One region of the Bacillus rugosus genome, then DNA from elsewhere that is predicted to be linked to it. Evidence: riboswitches for the same ligand, from Rfam matches in the RefSeq annotation. Region 1 holds a riboswitch; each other region holds the start of a gene.
What was found. Region 1 has a riboswitch for thiamine pyrophosphate ahead of thiC (phosphomethylpyrimidine synthase ThiC). Riboswitches for the same ligand answer to the same signal wherever they lie in the genome.
Positions count from the first base shown of each region.

Region 2: another riboswitch for thiamine pyrophosphate. It lies ahead of thiT (energy-coupled thiamine transporter ThiT); the one in region 1 lies ahead of thiC (phosphomethylpyrimidine synthase ThiC).
Region 3: another riboswitch for thiamine pyrophosphate. It lies ahead of M0696_RS08355 (acetylornithine deacetylase); the one in region 1 lies ahead of thiC (phosphomethylpyrimidine synthase ThiC).
Region 4: another riboswitch for thiamine pyrophosphate. It lies ahead of tenA (thiaminase II); the one in region 1 lies ahead of thiC (phosphomethylpyrimidine synthase ThiC).

Region 1 covers NZ_CP096590.1:991,454-994,579, forward strand. Annotated here, with positions in the region: gene M0696_RS04990 (hypothetical protein) at 91-294, shown strand; gene M0696_RS04995 (spore coat protein) at 312-593, opposite strand; gene M0696_RS05000 (Type 1 glutamine amidotransferase-like domain-containing protein) at 719-1,411, shown strand; TPP riboswitch at 1,480-1,587, shown strand; gene thiC (phosphomethylpyrimidine synthase ThiC) at 1,718-3,126, shown strand, end outside.
Region 2 covers NZ_CP096590.1:3,054,437-3,057,562, reverse strand. Annotated here, with positions in the region: gene floT (flotillin lipid rafts scaffold protein FloT) at 1-369, shown strand, start outside; gene M0696_RS15585 (GNAT family N-acetyltransferase) at 387-908, shown strand; gene thiT (energy-coupled thiamine transporter ThiT) at 950-1,528, opposite strand; TPP riboswitch at 1,629-1,730, opposite strand; rRNA gene M0696_RS15575 (16S ribosomal RNA) at 2,190-3,126, shown strand, end outside.
Region 3 covers NZ_CP096590.1:1,629,249-1,632,374, forward strand. Annotated here, with positions in the region: gene sigG (RNA polymerase sporulation sigma factor SigG) at 1-134, shown strand, start outside; gene M0696_RS08350 (ABC transporter ATP-binding protein) at 288-1,082, shown strand; TPP riboswitch at 1,095-1,197, shown strand; gene M0696_RS08355 (acetylornithine deacetylase) at 1,284-2,564, shown strand; gene M0696_RS08360 (YlmC/YmxH family sporulation protein) at 2,647-2,892, shown strand; gene pgeF (peptidoglycan editing factor PgeF) at 3,055-3,126, shown strand, end outside.
Region 4 covers NZ_CP096590.1:1,268,410-1,271,535, forward strand. Annotated here, with positions in the region: gene M0696_RS06415 (monovalent cation:proton antiporter family protein) at 1-1,566, shown strand, start outside; TPP riboswitch at 1,628-1,736, shown strand; gene tenA (thiaminase II) at 1,818-2,525, shown strand; gene tenI (thiazole tautomerase TenI) at 2,503-3,120, shown strand; gene thiO (glycine oxidase ThiO) at 3,104-3,126, shown strand, end outside.

The DNA.
Region 1 (3,126 bases):
AGAAAAAAGATTCGTTTGATTCGTACTTTTTACCTATTATTCGTCCGGCCTAGGGACAGACTAAGAATAATATTGAAAACAAAGGAGCGGATTGAAATGGATAAAGAAAGTATGGTTGCTGATGAATTACACAGAATGTTTTTGGCTGGTGAGCTGCAAATCACGGTAGAGGAGGATATAAACAATATTTCCGAAAGGTTGAGAAACGGAGATCTCAGTTTAGACCGATTAAGCGGTGAAGACGCGTTTATAAAAGAAACTGTAAACGAGGCTTTAAGAAGAGTGGAGCAATAAAATGAAGAGACGGGATCTCAGAGATACCGTCTTTTTTGTATGACTTTGTTACAGTTCTCTGCAAGATAAAGTGAATCGATTTGAAATGGTTTATCCAGTAGCCAGCCTTTTTCCATCAGGAGGTCAGATAGTTCTCTATGCAGATGAACAGCTGCATCTAATTGATCATACAACGCTGTTCTGAGGTCGGGGTTAGTTGTTTCTGTTATTGCGACCATGTACTTTTTAATGCTGGTTTTTATTGTTGTTAAGCAAACAAGAATCATTATAGGTCTGGTAGAGACTAAGAAATCGTTCAATGGCTTCACCTCCTGTTATGTCAGGGATTTTATCTCCTAGATTTTCCTATTAAGTATTTAACCTTGTATCATGCATTTATACAAAATGCTATAATGAGTAACAAATTTTTCCGGGGAGTGGGATGATGAAACAGATTATTGCAATGGATGGCCGGGGTTTTTCGATGGAGCCGGAAAATTTGGCCCTCGATCAATACATCATCAATCAATCGGAACGGAAGCCGCCTCGCATTTGTTTTTTGCCGACGGCGAGCGGTGATTCCCAAAATTATGTTCAGCGATTTTATCATGCATTTCAAACACTGGATTGTGTGCCGTCTCATTTATCCTTATTTAAGCCGCCGTCAACAGATTTAACTTCTTTTGTTATGGAAAAGGACGTGATTTATGTTGGCGGGGGGAGTACGCGGAACATGCTTGTGCTGTGGAAGGAGTGGGGGCTGGATCTTATTCTTAGAGAGGCATGGAAGAACGGTGTGATTTTAGCTGGATTAAGTGCCGGTGCGATCTGCTGGTTTGAAGAAGGGGTGACAGATTCAGCCGGACCGCTGACAAGCATGAAAAGTTTAGGTTTTTTGCAAGGGAGCTTCTGTCCTCATTATGACGGTGAAAAGGATCGGAGACCGATATACCACCAGCTGATATCTAACGAATTCTTGTGCGATGGCTATGCGGCGGACGACGGAGCGGCTCTTCATTTCATAAATGAACAGCTGTTTCAGATAGTGAGTTCAAGACAGGATGCAAAGGCATATCGGGTGATGAAGGGTGAACATGACATATCTGAAACCCCGCTGCCCGTCAGATATTTAGGGTGAATTGGCTGAATATTTTCTACATTTCTCTTTTTTTCAGATTGTTTTTATGTTAAGATGAGTGCGAAATCAATAGTTACTGGGGGTGCCCGCTTTCGGGCTGAGAGAGAAGGTAAGCTTCTTAACCCTTTGGACCTGATCTGGTTCGTACCAGCGTGGGGAAGTAGAGGAATAGCTTTTATTATTGTCGTGTGGGCAATAATATGTTTCTTTCTGACTGCAACCGGGTTCATTATTTGAATCCGGTTTTTTGTGCTGGTTATGGGCTTGATTTTGTCCTTTCAAACGAAGAGAGGGGAAGGATCAGTGATGCAAAACGATTCAGTGCAGCAAGCCAACATTTCCATTATGTCGAGTTTTTCGGGGAGCAAGAAAGTGTATGTGGAGGGTTCTTCTTCGGACATTCAAGTGCCGATGAGGGAAATTGCATTAAGTCCGACGACTGGGTCGTTCGGCGAAGAGGAAAACGCGCCTGTGCGTGTTTATGATACAAGCGGACCGTATACGGATCCTGAGGTGACCATCAATATTCAAGAAGGATTAAAGCCTCTCCGCCAAAAATGGATCACAGAGCGCGGCGATGTCGAAGAATATGAAGGACGGGCGATAAAACCAGAAGATAACGGTTATAAAAAAGCAAATCCAAACGTAAGCTACCCAGGACTAAAGCGGAAACCGCTGAGGGCGAAAGCTGGCCAAAATGTCACTCAAATGCATTATGCCAAAAAGGGGATGATTACACCTGAGATGGAGTTTATCGCAATTCGCGAGCATGTGTCTCCTGAATTTGTCAGAGATGAGGTAGCAAGCGGCCGGGCGATCATTCCTTCAAATATTAATCACCCTGAAAGTGAACCAATGATTATCGGCCGGAATTTCCATGTGAAGATTAATGCGAATATCGGGAATTCAGCGGTTACGTCATCCATTGAAGAAGAAGTGGAAAAAATGACGTGGGCCATCCGCTGGGGAGCGGATACAATGATGGATCTTTCTACCGGAAAAGACATTCATACGACGCGTGAATGGATTATCCGCAATTGCCCTGTGCCTGTTGGAACTGTTCCGATTTATCAGGCGCTTGAAAAAGTAAACGGTGTAGCGGAGGATTTAACGTGGGAGATTTATCGTGATACACTGATCGAGCAGGCAGAGCAGGGAGTGGATTATTTTACGATACACGCTGGTGTTTTGCTTCGGTATGTGCCGCTGACTGCCAAACGGACAACTGGAATCGTGTCACGCGGGGGAGCGATTATGGCGCAGTGGTGTCTGGCTCATCATCAGGAAAGCTTTCTGTATACACATTTTGAAGAAATCTGCGAAATCATGAAAACGTATGATATTGCTTTTTCTCTTGGGGATGGTCTGCGTCCCGGATCAATCGCTGATGCCAATGACGAAGCGCAGTTTGCTGAATTAGAGACGCTTGGAGAGCTGACGCAAATTGCCTGGAAGCATGATGTTCAGGTAATGATTGAGGGACCGGGGCATGTGCCGATGCATAAAATCAAAGAGAACGTCGATAAACAAATGGACATTTGTAAAGAAGCGCCTTTTTACACCTTGGGGCCGCTGACGACAGATATTGCGCCGGGCTATGACCATATTACTTCAGCGATTGGAGCGGCGATGATCGGCTGGTATGGAACAGCAATGCTTTGTTATGTAACGCCCAAGGAGCATTTGGGACTGCCAAACCGTGATGATGTTCGTGA
Region 2 (3,126 bases), 2.1 Mb from region 1:
GCAGAAGCGGAAGCAAAAGAGAAAATTGCGGCTGCCTTTGAACAGTACGGGCAGGCGGCGATTTTCGATATGATCGTAAAAATGCTTCCGGAATACGCGAAACAAGCAGCGGCACCTCTTTCAAATATTGATAAAATCACCGTTGTTGATACAGGAGGAAGCGGTGAGTCAAGCGGCGCCAACAAAGTAACCAGCTATGCGACGAACTTAATGTCAAGCCTGCAAGAAAGCTTAAAAGCATCGTCGGGAATTGACGTAAAAGAAATGATCGAGAACTTTTCAGGAAAAGGAAACGTAAAACAAAGCATTAACGAATTAACAAATGAAATAAAAGACGCAAAAACGGTCCAAAACCAGAATAATGACTAAGGAAAGGATACCAGTGGATGGTAACTGTACGAGAAGCAAAGTTAGAGGATATAAAGGACATTGCAAAAGTGCATGTAGACAGCTGGAGGACAACATATCAAGGAATTGTCCCGGCTGAATACTTAAACAGTCTGAACTACAAGGAATTTGAAGACAAATGGAAAAGTCGCTCGTTAAAAGGTGTATTTGTGGCTCACGATGACAAAGGCTCAATATTCGGCTTTGCTTCATTTGGACCTATTCGCTCTGAACAAGAAGGCTATGACGGCGAGCTATACGCTATTTACCTTTTAGAAGAGCATCAGCGGCAAGGTGCAGGCAGAGCGCTCTTAGCAAAAGGAGCGGAGTTTTTGCTTCATCATGGCTTTTCGAGTATGTTTGCTTGGGTCATTCAGGAGAACCCCTCAATTACATTTTATCAGGCCTATTCACCTGAAAGAGTAGCGGAGGATAGCTTTGAAATCGCAGGAGAAAGGCTGAAAGAAGTAGGGTTTGGCTGGCCGGATCTTTCTGCTTTGAAAACAGTTCTTAATAGATAACAAAAAACACCCCCCAGCGAACTGCGCTGGGGGGTGTCATGTTAAGCTTTGTCAGTTTTGAGCAAACGGGGTGCAGTCATAAATAATAAACAAAGGACAATTGCACAGATGATGAATGAAGGAACCATATAAGTAGCATTATAAGTTAAAGAATAAATCCATACCGGCGTTCCTTTTGGAGCATAGCTGCCGAAAAACACTGCCCCTGAAATGACATGCGCGGCATAGCGCAGGAAACTGCCGATGAATACTGCGCTGACTACTGAAACAATCAGCTTCCCTTTTGTTTTTAAAACAGCGGCTTTACGTACAGAAGAAGCGAAACATCCACTTATTCCGATAGCTGCGAACGCGACAATGTAATCTAACAATAGCTGTATAGGATGTTGTGCGAATAAGTTTCCGATTGCTATTTGAACCAGACCTGTCAGCAGGCCGGTAGTAAGACCTGCTTTGACACCCCACCGAAACGAAATCAAAAAGATCGGAATCATCATGATAGAGACCGAGCCTCCTTGAGGCATTCTAAGAAACATTCCTGAGACGATGTCTAAAATAACAGCAGCTGCAGTCATAATTGCAATTTCAATAAGGCGAACCAGTTGCTTAGATTGATTCATAAAAATCCCCTTTCATTGATAGACAATCCAAAAGGACAACAAAAAAGCAGCACGCGGAAGGATGAGAAAAGTTCCACGCACTGCTTTACGAGCTGCAATTCATTTGACTTTGCCACATCCCTACGCCAGCGTTAACTAACAGGTTCAAAGGGTCAGAACGATACCGCTCACTCTCAGCTTTAATGCTCCCCTTGTGGTCATCAATATTTAATTCGTTTCTACTATACAAGAAAAAGAAAAAAACAACAAGATCATACTACATGATGTATATGTTCTTTTAAAATAGTTATATGATAAATATGACATGACGAGAATTATAGTTTATTTGTTTTATAGAATTTTTTTTGAAAAAACTATTGCAATAAATAAATACAGGTGTTATATTATTAAACGTCGCTGATGAACAGCAGACAAAACAAGAAGCTTCAAAACAATTTGAAAAAAGTTGTTGACAAAAAATAAGCTGAATGTTATATTATTAAAGCTGCTTCATTGAGAGGCAACAGAATGATCTTTGAAAACTAAACAAGACAAAACGTGCCTGTTAATTCATTTTTATAAAATCGCACAGCGATGTGCGTAGTCAGTCAAACTAGGACCTGCACGATGCAGGTCGCACAGGCGTCGCCGCAGGATGCGGTGAACTTAACCTGTGATCCATTTATCGGAGAGTTTGATCCTGGCTCAGGACGAACGCTGGCGGCGTGCCTAATACATGCAAGTCGAGCGGACAGATGGGAGCTTGCTCCCTGATGTTAGCGGCGGACGGGTGAGTAACACGTGGGTAACCTGCCTGTAAGACTGGGACAACTCCGGGAAACCGGGGCTAATACCGGATGCTTGTTTGAACCGCATGGTTCAAACATAAAAGGTGGCTTCGGCTACCACTTACAGATGGACCCGCGGCGCATTAGCTAGTTGGTGAGGTAATGGCTCACCAAGGCAACGATGCGTAGCCGACCTGAGAGGGTGATCGGCCACACTGGGACTGAGACACGGCCCAGACTCCTACGGGAGGCAGCAGTAGGGAATCTTCCGCAATGGACGAAAGTCTGACGGAGCAACGCCGCGTGAGTGATGAAGGTTTTCGGATCGTAAAGCTCTGTTGTTAGGGAAGAACAAGTACCGTTCGAATAGGGCGGTACCTTGACGGTACCTAACCAGAAAGCCACGGCTAACTACGTGCCAGCAGCCGCGGTAATACGTAGGTGGCAAGCGTTGTCCGGAATTATTGGGCGTAAAGGGCTCGCAGGCGGTTTCTTAAGTCTGATGTGAAAGCCCCCGGCTCAACCGGGGAGGGTCATTGGAAACTGGGGAACTTGAGTGCAGAAGAGGAGAGTGGAATTCCACGTGTAGCGGTGAAATGCGTAGAGATGTGGAGGAACACCAGTGGCGAAGGCGACTCTCTGGTCTGTAACTGACGCTGAGGAGCGAAAGCGTGGGGAGCGAACAGGATTAGATACCCTGGTAGTCCACGCCGTAAACGATGAGTGCTAAGTGTTAGGGGGTTTCCGCCCCTTAGTGCTGCAGCTAACGCATTAAGCACTCCGCCTGGGGAGTACGGTCGCAAGACTGAAACTCAAAGGAATTGACGGGGG
Region 3 (3,126 bases), 640 kb from region 1:
TGATTTTAAGAAAGCGATTCTTCCAAGGAAAAACACAAATGGAAGTAGCCGAAGAAATCGGGATTTCCCAAGCGCAGGTGTCCAGGCTTGAAAAAGCGGCTATCAAACAAATGAATAAGAATATTCATCAATAATGAAATGGAAAGCCTTTAAAACAATTTTTGTTTTAAAGGCTTTTCTATTAATTGCGGGCGGTTTACGTTTTGGAAAAAATAAGGTATCCTAGTCCGTACAAAGTTTTATGAAAATTTAAATAATTATAAAGAGCAGTAAAGAGGAGGACCACGATGATTTTGCAGCTTGACAATGTCTCACTAAAACGGAATGGAAAATGGATACTGAGAGATATTCATTGGAAAGTAGAAGAAAAGGAAAATTGGGTGCTTTACGGACTGAATGGCGCCGGAAAGACAGCGCTGTTAAATATGCTTTGCTCATATTATTTTCCAACATCGGGCGAGATGCAGGTGCTTGGCCATGAATTTGGTAAAACGGAGCTTGGGGAGAAGCTCAGAAGGAAAATTGGCCTCGTCTCAGCGGCTCTTCAGCAAAAGTTTTATCCTGCAGATTCAGCATTTGAAATTGCTTTAAGCGGAGCTTACGCTTCGATTGGCTTATATGAAACACCAAGTGCAGAAATCAGGGAAAAAGCGATTGGCTTGTTAGAGGACTTGGGAGCAATTGAATATGCCGACCGCCGCTATGAAACCCTTTCTCAAGGAGAAAAACAAAGAGCTTTGATTGCAAGAGCGCTAATGGCCGATCCAGAGCTGCTGATATTGGACGAACCAGTCACAGGGCTGGACTTTATTGCCCGGGAAAAGCTGTTAGATACGATTACATACATTGCAAATAAAGAAAACGCGCCATCGATCCTTTATGTGACGCATCATGCGGAAGAAATTTTGCCGGTGTTTGACAAAGCCCTTTTGTTAAAAAAGGGAGAGGTCTTTAAATCGGGGGAAATAAAGGAAATGCTGACTGATCAAATACTTTCTGCTTTTTTTGATACGCCAATCCATGTATTATGGAATCATGATCGGCCGTTTTTAACAAGAGCAGAGCCGATAACGAATGCCTGACAAACACATATCGATTCATCCTAGGGGTGCTTTTCGAAGCTGAGAGAGATATTTGTCTCAACCCTTTTGACCTGATCTGGATCATGCCAGCGGAGGGAAGCGGTGAAAAATTCAGAGTACGTAGGACTCTGTTTGTTTTTATTGAGCCGTTTCATAACATATGAAACGGCTTTTTGATTTTAAGTAAAGGAGCGGATCACATTGAATCAACAAATAGACTCTCTGATAAAAAAAGTGGAAGCCCAAAAGGAGGAGCTTATTCAGCTTGCAAAAACGCTGATTTCTTATCAAACACCTGCTCCGCCTGCAAGAAATACAGACGGCATTCAATCATGGATTGCCGGATTTTTAAATGAAATGGGATTCACGATTGACAAATGGGATGTGTACCCGGGAGATCCCAATGTTGTAGGCCTGCTAAAGGGAACAGATTCAGCAGATTATCATAGCTTGATCATCAATGGTCATGTAGATGTGGCAGAGGTAAAAGAGGATGAGGATTGGGAGCATGATCCGTTTCATCCAATCGAAAAAAACGGTCTCTTAATCGGGCGAGGCGCTTCTGATATGAAAGGCGGAATGGCGTGTGTGCTGTTTGCTGTCAAATTGATTCGTGAAGCCGGCATTGAACTTCCCGGTGATTTGATTCTGCAATCGGTTATCGGGGAGGAAGTCGGAGAAGCCGGTACGCTTGAATGCTGCAAGAGGGGCTATCATGCTGATTTTGCAGTTGTTGCGGATACGAGCGATATGCATATTCAAGGCCAAGGCGGTGTCATTACAGGCTGGATCGAAATCAAAAGCAGTCAAACGTTTCATGATGGGACGAGGCGGAATATGATTCACGCAGGCGGAGGAACATTTGGAGCAAGCGCAATTGAAAAGATGGCAAAAATCATTGCAGGCCTCGGTGAACTTGAACGCCACTGGTCCATTATGAAAAGTTATCCCGGTTTTAAACCAGGCACAAATACGATTAACCCGGCTGTCATAGAAGGCGGCAGACATGCGGCTTTTATAGCGGACGAGTGCCGGCTGTGGATCACAGTCCATTTTTACCCGAATGAAACTCATGAACAAGTGGCAGCGGAAATAGAAGATTACATTAACCGACTGAGTGACAGTGATATTTGGCTTAGGGAAAACCGCCCTGTTTTCAAGTGGGGAGGCTCATCTATGATTGAAGACAGAGGAGAAATTTTTCCGGCTCTGGAAGTTGACCCTTGCCACCCAGGCGTCTCAGTGCTTACAGCTTCTCACGAGAAAGTGAAACGGGAGTGTCCGGTTGTTGACGTTTCTCAATCCGTTACAGACGGAGGCTGGCTGTATAATGCCGGCATACCAAGCGTGATTTACGGTCCTGGTGATCTGCATAATGCACACTCTGTGAACGAGGAGGTATCGATTGAGCAACTGGTAGATTATACGAAAATTATGCTCAATTTTATCATCGGCTGGTGCAGCCGTAAAAAAGAACAGTGACCATGAAAATTTCTTCTTGCTGACAAGGTTCAGCCCGCCCGTTCATATACTTGAAAAAAGGACGGAAAAAGGACGTGATGGAATGATCAGCATTTCAGAATTTCAGGTGAAGGATGTCGTCAATGTCTCAAATGGAAAAAAGCTGGGGAGCATTGGTGATATAGATATCAATGTGACCACTGGAAAAATTCAGGCGATCATACTGGGGGGGAATGGGAAAGTTCTCGGATTTTTTGGAAAAGAAGAGGAATTGGTCATTCCATGGCGAAATATAGTAAAAATCGGAGAAGATGTAATCTTGGTCCGATTAAGTGAACCGCATGCATAACCTGCTTTGTCTGCCGCGGATTGGCAAATGCCGGAAGTCTCGATTCTTCCGGCACATTTCATTTAGAAATATGCAAATCGGCGCTCAACGAATGCAGAAAGATGTGGTAAAATAAGTGGGAAATTCCGCTTTTTTAAATGTTTGTCGAAAGGTTGGATCATCATGAATATATATCACCCATTCAGTCTTACCACACCCTCGACACTCATGATACAAGACTGGACACAAACGAAT
Region 4 (3,126 bases), 280 kb from region 1:
GGCAAAGAAGCGCCTAATACGTTTGCTGCGGCATCTATTATCTTTGGCGGTATTTTTATTTTATCATTGCTGCTGTCTTATGGGTTCGTCTTGGCAGGATTTATCGAAAATGCATTCTTAATGACGCTTATTATTTCAACGATTTCATTAGGCGTTGTCGTTCCAACGTTAAAAGAAGAACGAATCATGAATTCAAATATCGGGCAGATTATTTTGCTCGTTGCTGTTATTGCTGATTTGGCTACGATGATTCTTCTTGCTGTTTTTTCCTCTTTATACGGAGAGGACAGCGGAAACATGTGGCTTCTGATGATCCTGTTTGCAGCCGGAGTGGTGCTTTACTTTTTCGGCCGGGTCTTCAAACATCGCTCTTTTGTTCAATCCATGTCAAAAGGGACGATCCAGATCGGAACGCGCGCGATTTTTACGTTAATTATCGTACTCGTTGCCCTGTCTGAATCACTTGGGGCAGAAAATATTCTCGGCGCTTTCTTAGCAGGGGTTCTCGTTTCCCTTCTTTCACCAAACAAAGAACTTGTTCAGCAGCTGGATTCATTCGGCTACGGGTTCTTAATTCCGATTTTCTTTGTGATGGTCGGTGTGAAGCTGGATATATGGACCCTTTTCCAAGATCCGAAAATATTAATCATGATTCCACTTCTGCTTTTGGCGCTGTTAGTCAGCAAAATCATTCCTGTCCTGTACTTGAAGAAGTGGTATGATAACCGAACCGTTTTGGCATCTGGTTTCCTGCTGACATCAACGCTTTCGCTCGTGATTGCCGCTGCGACAATCGGCCAGCAGCTTCACGTGATCAGCGCAAATATGTCAGGAGCGCTGACGTTAGTAGCCGTCATTGCCAGTATTTTTTCGCCGGTCTTCTTTAAAAAATTGTACAAACGGGAGGAGCAGCCGGAGGAGAAAAAGACGATTACGTTTATCGGTGCAAACCAAATGACATTGCCTGTTACTCTTGAACTGCCGGAGGAAGAGTATGATGTGCGTGTTGTACACGTATACCAAGAGAATGCGGAGGAAAAGCTGTCAGAATCAGTATTTACTGTCGAAACGATTTCTGACTATGAACACGAGACGCTTGAATCACTCGGCATTTTTGATACGGATATCCTCGTTGTTGCGACAGGGAATGAAGACATGAATGCGGACATTGCATTACTTGCAAAAGAAAAAGGCACAGAAAGAATCATTGCCAGCGTAGGATCACCGGAGAATGAAGCAGCTCTGAAGGAGCAGGGAATCAGCATCTTTTCTATTCTGTTGTCAACAAAAACACTGCTTCGCGCTCTGATAGAAGCGCCTGGAGTCATGAGGCTTCTCACGAACCAGGAGTCTTCGCTGTATCAAATTAATATGGAAAACAGCACTTACGACGGTGTGATTTTGCGGGAATTCCCTTTAACAGGCGACGTCATCTTTGTCAGGATTTTCAGGGGTGTGGATAGCATCGTTCCACATGGGGACACAAGGCTGAAACTGGGAGACCGCTTAATTGTTACCGGATCTCGGGGGTACGTAACGGAGCTTAAGAAAACATTAGAAGGATAAACCTTGACCAAATAGGGATTCGTGTTAATATAGAGGTGCAGAACAATTCAATATGTATTCGTATAACCACTAGGGGTGTCCTTCATAAGGGCTGAGATAAAAGTGTGACTTTTAGACCCTCATAACTTGAACAGGTTCAGACCTGCGTAGGGAAGTGGAGCGGTATTTGTGTTATTTTACTATGCCAATTCCAAACCACTTTTCCTTGCGGGAAAGTGGTTTTTTTATTTATCAGACAGGGGGAATGACGTGTGAAGTTTTCAGAAGAATGCCGCAGTGCAGCCGCAGAATGGTGGGAGGGGAGTTTTGTCCATCCGTTCGTTCAGGGAATCGGTGATGGAACGCTTCCGATTGACCGTTTTAAATACTACGTGCTTCAGGATTCTTATTATTTAACGCATTTTGCGAAGGTGCAATCGTTTGGCGCCGCTTATGCGAAGGACCTTTATACAACGGGACGGATGGCAAGCCACGCCCAAGGTACATATGAGGCGGAAATGGCGCTTCATCGCGAATTTACGGAGCTGTTGGAAATCAGTGAGGAAGAACGTAAGGCGTTTAAGGCGTCTCCTACGGCGTATTCTTATACATCCCATATGTATCGTTCAGTTTTGAGCGGAAATTTTGCTGAGATTTTAGCGGCTCTGCTTCCATGCTACTGGCTTTATTACGAGGTTGGTGAGAAATTGCTGCATTGTGACCCGGGACATCCGATTTATCAAAAGTGGATTGGCACATACGGCGGTGACTGGTTCAGACAGCAGGTCGAAGAGCAAATCAACCGGTTTGATGAGCTGGCGGAAAACAGCACGGAGGAAGTGCGCGCAAAGATGAAAGAGAATTTTGTCATCTCCAGCTTCTATGAGTATCAATTTTGGGGAATGGCCTATCGAAAAGAAGGCTGGTCTGACAGCGGCATAAAAGAGGTGGAGGAATGTGGAGCTTCACGCCATAACTGATGACTGCAAGCCGCTTGAAGAGTTAGCGAGAGCAATTATAGCTATTCAGAATGAAGTTGATTTTATTCACATTCGGGAACGCTCAAAATCGGCGGCAGATATTTTGAAACTGCTTGAGCTTATTTCTGAAGGCGGTGTTGATAAACGAAAACTGGTCATGAACGGACGGGTGGATATTGCGCTTTTTTCTACAATTCATCGCGTGCAGCTGCCAAGCAGCAGCTTTTCGCCGAAGCAGGTCAGAGCCAGATTTCCTCACCTGCATATCGGGCGGTCGGTGCACTCACTGGAGGAAGCGGTTCAAGCAGAAAAGGAAGACGCAGACTACGTGCTGTTCGGCCATGTGTTTGAAACGGATTGTAAAAAGGGTCTTGAAGGCAGAGGTGTGTCATTGCTGTCAGATATCGCACAGCGGATTTCTGTCCCGGTTATTGCAATCGGAGGAATGACGCCGGACAGATTAAGAGCCGTAAAACAAGCTGGAGCAGATGGCATTGCAGTCATGTCGGGGATTTTTTCTTCCGCTGACCCTTTGGAAGCTGCCAGACGATATTCCCGTAAGTTAAAGGAGATGCGCTATGAAAAGGCATTATGATGCAGT